DNA from 2 places in the Halomonas sp. AOP7-E1-9 genome. Region 1 is predicted to be linked to the other one. Evidence: predicted binding sites of a transcription regulator. Region 1 holds the regulator's gene; the other holds the start of a gene.

Region 1 (4,434 bases):
GGCGCGCGACGCCATTCGCCAATTGGGCAGCGTTAGCCGAGAGGTGAATGTATGAGTCAGGATCAGGCGGCGGGCTTGCGCCAATGGGCCGACAGCCAGCGTCAGAAGCAGGCACCCAGCCAGCCTGATGCGCCGTTGGCAAGTGATATGGAGGTGATGAGCGAAGCGCCTGCGCCCGCGCCAGGTGCTGTTTCGCCCACCCCCACGATTGACGAGCAGCCGGTTGCGAAAGCCCCTTCGCGACCTAAAAAGCCCTTGTATATTATTGGTTTGCCAGGGCAGGGCGCGCAGGCTGTCAAACAGGCTCAACATCGCCTGGCTCAATGGTCTGCGCTGGGCCGTCACTGGGCAGGATCACCTGACGATTGGGATATACAGGCGGTTAGCGTTAATGCGCCTGATCTGGCTCAGCTAAGTGCTCGGCATGCGCGTTGGGCGCTCTGGGTTAACAGCGATGCGGACGCATTTGCCGAGATGTACCGGCTACTTCGCCAGGCGCGTGACAATGGCGGGCCTCGCCGATTATTGGCACTGCACGAGCCCTCTTTGTCGCGCCAAGGCTTGTTGGAAAACTTGCGTGAAGCCGCTAGCCACTATTTGGCCATCGATCTTCTGGTGCTGGCGCGCTGATAAGGAAATATTCGACATGTTAAGCAAGCTATTCAAGATGATGGGTGTTTGCGGGTTGATAGGTCTCATCGGTAGCGCTCAGGCGGCGGGCAGCTGGAGCACCTCGGTGCCGGGCGTGATGGTGGCCATGAGTGACCGGGAAACCCGTAGCCAGTCAATGACGCCACCCGATTCTGTACAGGTGCACAATCGTGTGATTGATCGGATACACTGGCAGCTTGAGGCGCCGCCGGGCAGCGCTATCAACGCATGGCTATGCCATCCGGAGCAGTGTGTGGCTCTCTCGGGAGGGCGCGGAACGGTCACCGAGCTGGCGGGAAGGCAGGTAAGTGCTCCTTTGCAGTTTCGTTTTAAGTTACTGCCTGGACAGCGGCCTGTTCGTGTTCAGGGTCTGCAAGTCATTGTGAACTATCAGTAAAAGTTGTATAGCCGCGAGGCAAAAAGATGTACACAGCACAAGGCAGAATCAAGCAAGGCGAGCTATTCACACAATACATGCCACTGGTAAGACGTCATGCCTTAACACTGCAGGTCAGGTTGCCAGCCAGTATTGAACTTGATGATCTTATTCAGGCGGGCACGGTAGGGCTTTTAGAAGCACTGGGCCGTTTTGATGCCGCTCATGGTGCCAGCTTTGCGACGTTTGCCAGCCAGCGTATCCGTGGGGCGATGGTCGATGAACTGCGTACGCGGGATTGGTTGCCACGCAGCGTGCGCCGCGCTGCGCGCGCTGTGGACGACGCGATCCGGCGGCTAGAGCAGCAGCTCGGGCGCTCGCCGGAAGAGAGTGAAATTGCCTTGGCGCTTGAGATGCCGCTGGGTGATTACCAACAGCTGCTCAACGACACCAATAGCGGTCAGCTATTGCCGTTTGAAGAGTTGGTTGCCGATGGTGGTGAGCCGGTAAGTTTTGATGTGAGCAACTTGCCGTTTGAAAAGCTGCTGGATGAGCAGCAGCGCCAAACATTGGTTGCTGCCATTGAGGCGTTGCCAGAGCGCGAGAAACTGCTCATGGCACTTTATTACCAGGAAGAGCTGAATTTAAAAGAAGTGGGCGCCGTGCTGGGCGTGACCGAGTCGCGTGTGTCTCAGTTGCATAGCCAAGCCATTAGCCGTCTGCGTGCCCGGTTGCATGATTCAGCCTAAACAACCGATACGTTAACTCACAATAACCGGCGAGGAGCCGTTGATGAACCCGTCCACGTTGATAGGTATATTCGCCAGTATGCTGCTGCTAGTAAGCGTGCTGTTCTTTACTGCGGAGTCCCCTGAAAGTTTTATCAATCTGCCGGGCCTGGCGATTGTTATAACCGGTACTCTGGCCGCTACTTTTATAAGCTATCCGCTAAAAGAGGTGTTACGCGTTGTACGCTTGGTAGGGCTTGTCTTTCGGCGTGAAAATACCTATATACGCGACGATATCAACGAGCTGGTCGCCATGTCCCGGCTATGGTTTAAAGGCGATGTGCGTGCAGTCGAACAAGAGTTGGAGCATACGCGCAATCCGTTTTTACGTACCGGTATTCAGTTAGTCATTGCCAATACCAAAGAAGATGAGATCTTCGACATGCTGCGTTGGCGGATTGCCCGGCTCAAGGCTCGCGAGCACGCAGAAGCCCAGATTTTTCGCACCATGGCGACCTATGCGCCAGCGTTTGGCATGATTGGCACGCTGGTGGGATTGGTTAATATGCTGGAAGTCATGGATGCCGGTGACCTGGATGTCATTGGCCCCCGTATGGCGGTGGCGCTGCTCACCACCTTCTACGGTATTTTGCTGGCGAATCTGGTGTTTAAACCCATCGCGGTGAAGCTAGAACGACGTACAGAAGAGCGCCTGATTACCATGAACATGGTGCTGGAAGGTATTTCACTGATCACCAAGCGCCGCCTGCCCTCTTTTATTGAGGAAACGCTCAATTCATTTATCGCCAACTATAACGATGAGATTCGCGATGCCACTATAAAGCCCCGGCCTGATACACCAAGCGCGACGGCAAAGGGCTAAGGCGATGCTGGATAACAATACGCGCCATGCGCTGGAGCTTCCCGCCGGGCAGGGTGAAAGCGATGAGAGCTGGCTGACCAGTTATCTGGACGTGCTCACCCTGCTGATTACGCTGTTTGTTTTGTTGCTGGCTTTGGCTCCCCCCGGTGGTAATGAAGCACTTGAGGGTGAGGAAGCGTCCATGGCCAGCGTGATTAGCTCACTGCCCTTGGCAACGCTTGCCACCGGTATTCACCCGCGCCATAGCGGGTTGCAGCCCCAGATGGCGGCATTGGATATTCCCGGCGTCAGCGTATCGCAGGGCCAGGAGGGCGTAACGCTACGCATTGATGATAGCCTTTTATTTCCCAGTGGCGAGGCAGTGCTCACCTCTCTAGGCCAAGAGGTGATAGAAAGTCTTGTCGATGTGTTCGCGGCCTTTGATGGTCAGGTTTCCGTTGAAGGACATACTGACAATCTTCCTATTGCGACCACTCGGTTCCCTTCCAACTGGGAACTCTCCGCCGGACGTGCGATTGCCGTTATGCGCCACCTGGAAGGTCAGGGCATAGCGATTTCTCGAATGCGGGCCGTTGGTTATGCGGATACTCAACCTATGGAGAGCAACGCAACACCTGAAGGGCGAGCTGCTAACCGGCGCGTTGAACTGTTGTTACGACAACAGCCAGAAGGGTGAGTGGACTGCTCAAGGCTGGGGTTGTGCCTAAGCATCCCCTTCTGCTGCAGTCGTATGCTGCCCTGTTGGTGCTTGATGTCGATCGTCGGCGCATCCAGGCGACCAGTACAAATCTGGCCGCGCTGATGGGACTCTCACGCCAATCGGTAACGTTAACCCAATTGCTGGGGACGCGTTTAATCCAGCGACTTTCAGGGCGACGCGGTTTCACATAGCGTTTGCATGCGCTCAATCGCTTGATCGGCGCCTTCAAGCTGAAACGTCATGTACCAGGGGGGCTGTTCGCCTCGATCAAACCCCAGGAAAAGTTGCTCGCCTTGTTCCATCTGGTGCATTAGCGTCTGCATATCAGCAAGATAAAAGTGTACGTAAAAGCCGTTATCGCCTCGCTCGGTGATGAATTCTGCCATGGTATCGACCGCGGGCTGCTCATCGATACGCAGCCGGGTCGGCACCAGGTTGACGGTTTTACTTTCGCCTTGCTGCTCCTCCAGCGTGACACGCACTTCAAGCCACGGTAAATCACACACGTTTTGGGTGGCATTCAGGCTGAGTGTCGCGTCGGAATAACTATGGGTTTCAACGGCGCGAAAGTGGTGCTCATTACCCAGCGTTAACGCCATTGATTGCCACTGGCCATGCGACTGTATGTCCTCCATATTAAAGTTCGCCGCCTGTGTTAACGGTGCAATAAGTAGAAGGGTGGCGCTTGCCAAGGCTGTTGAATAGGGTGTCATGTCAGCACATCAAGGTTGGGTAAGAAAAGCCCAGCGTTTATGACGGGTTTGCCCGCAGCAAAGGCGCCGGGTGCTTTCTATAAACCACTACCGCCCGTGGCAGCACGTGGTAATGGTAGTGGTAATGGCCACTAGGCAGAAAGTTCGAATAATGGCCTAACGTCGTCATTAAGATAACAGTCATCAAACTCGCCGACTGCCGCCAGTGCTTGAAGATCAGGAATCGTAACGTTGTGACGATCACGAAATACCAGACCTTCTTCGCTCAGCAAGCTAAAGGTGCGGCTAACATGTACAGGGCTTAAGCCCAGAATGTCAGCTAGCTGCTCTTGAGAGAGCGGGAGTCGAAGCTGCCCGTCGGTATGGCTATTGGTCTGGCGCAG
Region 2 (4,434 bases), on a different contig from region 1:
GCGCTCCATGGATTGGAGGGACGAAATACATCCCAATATCTGGTTGTTTCCAAAGGGAATGGAGCGTGATGGTGCGGCTGGACCCAACTCCGTCACTTGGACATCCCAGTATGGAAGTGTCGTTACCAGCGCGTTTGATATCGCAAGCACCGATGGCATGAACGAAAAAGGCTTGGTGGCTAACCTGCTATGGCTTGCTGAGGCAGAGTATCCTGACTTTGGGCCGGATGACCAGGGGCTTTCCGTGGCTGCATGGGTCCAGTATGTTTTGGACAATTTTGCGACCGTTGATGAGGCGGTGGAGGCGCTGCGCGATGAGCCTTTTGTGGTCGTCTCTGCTGAAATACCGGGCACCGCTCGATTTGCTACTCTGCATCTGTCAATTTCAGATGCCAAGGGTGATAACGCAATATTTGAGTATATCGACGGTAAGCTCACTATTCATCACGATATGTCATACAACGTGGTGACAAACTCGCCCACCTTCGAGCAGCAACTTTCGCTGGACGACTATTGGAGACAGATCGGTGGCTTGGTCATGCTGCCTGGCACAAACCGTGCCGCGGATCGATTTGTCAGAGCGTCGTTCTACATGGATGCCATCCCTAAAACGAGCGATACAAGAGTCGCTGTTGGCAGTGCCTTTAGCGTGATTCGCAATGCGTCTGTTCCTTTCGGCATCTCATCAGCAGAGGAGCCGAATATTTCTTCCACCAGGTGGAGAGCGGTATCTGATCAGAAACACCTTGTTTATTATTTCGAGACGGCACTTACGCCTAACACGTTTTGGGTGGATATGAAGGATGCCGACTTTACTGAGGGCGCGCCTGTTCGCAAACTGAGCCTCAAGAATAACAGTGTTTATGCAGGCAATACGGTCAACGCGTTTGAGGACGCCGAGCCCTTTGAGTTTGCTGGCCTGTAAGGTGCGCTAAGGCTAGTTAGCGCATGAAATAGCCCCCTGTGTCGCGGTTGGCGCAGGGGGCTTTCTCTTACTTAATAAAGCCAAGGGATAGAAAAACTGAGGTTGGCTTGTTCGATTGTTGTGATTAATACTAAAGTAATGGCGGCTGGTACCGATATTAAATTAAGCACACCTATTTACTGATCGCTGCCTAGAGTTATCCATGCCAAAAATCGTGATCTGTTTCATTACAGCCCTGCTACTGCTGGCACCTTATGCTCAAGCGAACACCGATGCGGCTGAGGCCGCGGCGCTGGCATGGCTTGATGCAATCGATAGTGGCGAGTATGAGCTGGCTTGGGAGGAGTCATCACCGCTTCTTAAGAGTCCGCTTTCGCCCAGTATGCTGGAGCGGATCATTAGCGCAGCGCGTCGTGACTTCGGGTCGGTGGAGGCAAGACGCCGCACACGCGTCATCACGCAAACCTCTATGCCCGGCGCTCCCAAAAATGATTACAAAAAGTTCATCTATCAAACGCGTTTTGCCAACAAGTCTGATATTACCGAAACCATTACGCCGCACTTTGAAGACGGCGTTTGGAAAGTAAGTGGGTACTATGTGAACTGATCAGCAACAAGTGGATTGCCCCGTTGCTACAACCGTGGGGTGTTGAATCTTCACGCAGGCAAAAATGGCGTTCCCCGAAGTGGTGTTCCACGGCGTGATAGCTTCAAAGTTGTGCTCGAATACGTGCACTTCAAAGTAGGGCTCAAGCAGCGTAATTAGCTCGGCAAAACTAACCGCGACCATGGGGTGCTCGTCGTTCCATACTTGGGTATCGCACGCGTTGGTTTTTGCAATACTAAGTTTGAGGGCCTGTTTTTCACCGCTACCGCTGTAATGCCACCCGGAACGAAACGTGAAGGCATCGTCGGCTTTTTTAACGGTGTGGCTCACAAACAGATTGTTATCGATTTTATCTTTATCGACTGCGTTGAAGCAGAAAACCCCGCCACTCATTAAGGCGCTGTGCGCACTTTCAATACACGCTTTGAGCTTTTCAATTCCGTCGCTGTAGTGAATCGAATATAAAAAACAGGTAATCAAATCCTGCGGGTCGCTTACCTGGAAGTTGCCCATGTCCTGACACGTAAACTGGGCCTCGGGGCAACGTGTGGCGGCAATATCCAGCATGGGCTGGTTAATGTCCAGGCCGCTGCTCACGTAGCCATTATCAATAAAATGGCGAACATGAGGCCCGGTACCACACGCGACATCGAGGTGAAGGTTGCCACCGTTACCAAAAATTTGGTGAAGCCTTTGCACGGCGTTGCTTTGCGCCCGGTAGTCGATGTCTTCGCACATCACATCGTAATAGCCAGAAAGGTCGGTATAGAGTGCGTTAAAGGACATGGCGGCCTGGGTAGCTTGGGAGTGAGGGTGGCGCATAGTAAACGAGTGGAGTGGCTTTTAGAAGCCAGCCGTGCGGAAGGGGATTTTGATCAAGACATCGCAGGCCGTCGCACAGGCTTGCGATGTCTTTTTCGGTTTATAGCGAGATGTCAGGCACAAACTGCATACTTACCGCCACCCGGTTCCAGCTATTAATGGCTAGAACCACCGTGGTCAGCTCAAGAAGGTCCTGCTCACCAAAGGCGGCCAGAGCATTCTGGTAGACGCTGTCGCTAACAGACTGTTGGCTGATTAAGGTAAGCGCTTCGGCCCACTCAAGGGCTGCACGTTCCTGTTTATTGAAGCAGGGGGCTTCCCGCCAGGCAGGCAGTACATCCAGCCTTACCTGATGCTCGCCGTCGTCTCGGGCTTCCTGAGTATGCATATGCTGGCAGAAGCAGCACTGGTTGATCTGGGAAACGCGTAGCTGAACGAGGTGGATGATGGTAGGCGTTACCGCGCTATTAGCCACTACTTCGCCCAGAGGCACCAAATGTTTAGCAAGGCGAGGGGTTAGCTTGTAAACGGCTTGTCGAGAAATACGCTGAGACATGGCAGTGACCTCGTTGATTGATGAGGTCTCAGCTTATAAAGGTGTGCGTACTACGCCTTGTAAATTTGCGACAACTTGCGCTGGCGGTAAGAGGCGGGTGTTTCGTTGGTAAAAGATTGGAAGGCGTGGGTAAAGTGTGGCTGATCATAGTAGCCACAGTGGAGCGCTATTTCTGATAGCGGCCGGTCAGCTTCAAGTAAGCACCGTCGCGCTCGGTGGAGGCGAGCATACGTCACCAACGCGCCTGGCGAGACACCGACTTCACGTTTTAATCGACGTTCCAGGGTGCGTCGGGTTAACCCAATATTGGCAGCTAACTGCTCCGGTGGGAGTTGTAACTGGTTAATCGCCTGGATGATTCCTGGCACAGGGCTTTTACTCGTTAGTCGACTTTTGAGTAAACCCAGAAGCCATGTTTCAAGCAGGGCTAATCCTTTGGGTGCATCAAGCTGATAAAGGCGCTCCACCACTGGCATTAAACTGTCCATCCAGGAGGGTTTTATGTCATCGCCCAAGCAAAGATGCGCGTCTATACACTGTTCCGGGGCTAAGCCCAGGAGGCTATACATACTGGCCGGTTTAAACCGAATGCCCATCCGGGGGGTGGACGTATCAAACGTCTCAAGCAGCATGTGTCTGTTAAAGCAGAGCGTGACGATGGGAAGAGAGCTTCCAAGGTGAATGGTGAGGCTGGCGCCTGCATCGGGATAAAGCTTTTCTACGATGGGATGCACAAGGGGGCTTTGCCCGCCCATCGACCAAAGGCATTGCACCCATGTGCGAAGGTTGGTGTCGGGCAGGCGCTGCTGGAAATTCAAATGAACGGCGTTACCGGGCAGAATAAAGTGGGCCATGGCGACAACCTGCTTTGTTGATGAATGGACTTCATCGCATAAGCTGTATTAAAGCCTAAACACAGGGGCTGGGAAAGTGGCTATGCTTGGACAGTGAAGTTCTCACTTCGCAATGAACTGTTTAATCATCAATTCACGTGGTTGTGCCCTTCAAACCAAGCGCCAAGCTGGGGCTCTTGCCCGCTGTGCCGTAGGTAAAGCACCATCTCACGCGCAACGATATTGATTTGATGAGTAAACACCAATAATTAGCTATGGAGTCTACTGCTTCGCCTACGGTATGCTTTTTAAAACCGTTTTCAGATCAAGAGAACTTCATGGCCCTTATCGCAACGACTCCAGAGCCCCCGTATTACGCTGTTATTTTCACCTCTGTGCGCACGGGTATTGAGGATGGCTATGATGACATGGCGGAGCGTATGGTTGAGTTAGCCATGCAGCAGCCAGGTTTTTTAGGCGTTGAATCGGCTCGAAATGAGGTGGGGGTTACGGTTTCCTACTGGGCTGACTTGGCCTCGATTAAAGCGTGGAAGGCGCATGCCGAACATAAAGAAGCGCAGCGGCTTGGGCATCAGCAGTGGTATCAGCACTTTAAAACTCGGATTGCCAAGGTCGAGCGGGATTACGGTATCTAGCGGATACTACTTCCCTGGTCTTCTGCTTTATGTCA

What was found. Region 1 encodes FliA, which starts transcription of late flagellar genes. Its sites were predicted from a motif close to CTAAAGTTNNNNNNNNNNCNGCCGATA; they were not measured.
Region 2: the regulator FliA is predicted to act here: its motif matches at 1,056-1,082, upstream of ACT3R4_RS18105 (DUF4019 domain-containing protein).

Annotation. Positions count from the first base shown of each region.
Region 1 is NZ_JBQSVC010000010.1:48,425-52,858, forward strand. It holds gene flhF (flagellar biosynthesis GTPase FlhF) at 1-55, shown strand, start outside; gene ACT3R4_RS07955 (hypothetical protein) at 52-630, shown strand; gene ACT3R4_RS07960 (flagellar protein FlhE) at 647-1,048, shown strand; gene ACT3R4_RS07965 (RNA polymerase sigma factor FliA) at 1,075-1,776, shown strand; gene ACT3R4_RS07970 (motility protein A) at 1,820-2,638, shown strand; gene ACT3R4_RS07975 (OmpA/MotB family protein) at 2,643-3,314, shown strand; gene ACT3R4_RS07980 (hypothetical protein) at 3,338-3,529, shown strand; gene ACT3R4_RS07985 (hypothetical protein) at 3,506-4,051, opposite strand; gene ACT3R4_RS07990 (Crp/Fnr family transcriptional regulator) at 4,183-4,434, opposite strand, start outside.
Region 2 is NZ_JBQSVC010000064.1:151-4,584, forward strand. It holds gene ACT3R4_RS18100 (linear amide C-N hydrolase) at 1-925, shown strand, start outside; gene ACT3R4_RS18105 (DUF4019 domain-containing protein) at 1,128-1,532, shown strand; gene ACT3R4_RS18110 (class I SAM-dependent DNA methyltransferase) at 1,533-2,318, opposite strand; gene ACT3R4_RS18115 (carboxymuconolactone decarboxylase family protein) at 2,455-2,910, opposite strand; gene ACT3R4_RS18120 (helix-turn-helix domain-containing protein) at 2,961-3,764, opposite strand; gene ACT3R4_RS18125 (antibiotic biosynthesis monooxygenase family protein) at 4,082-4,399, shown strand.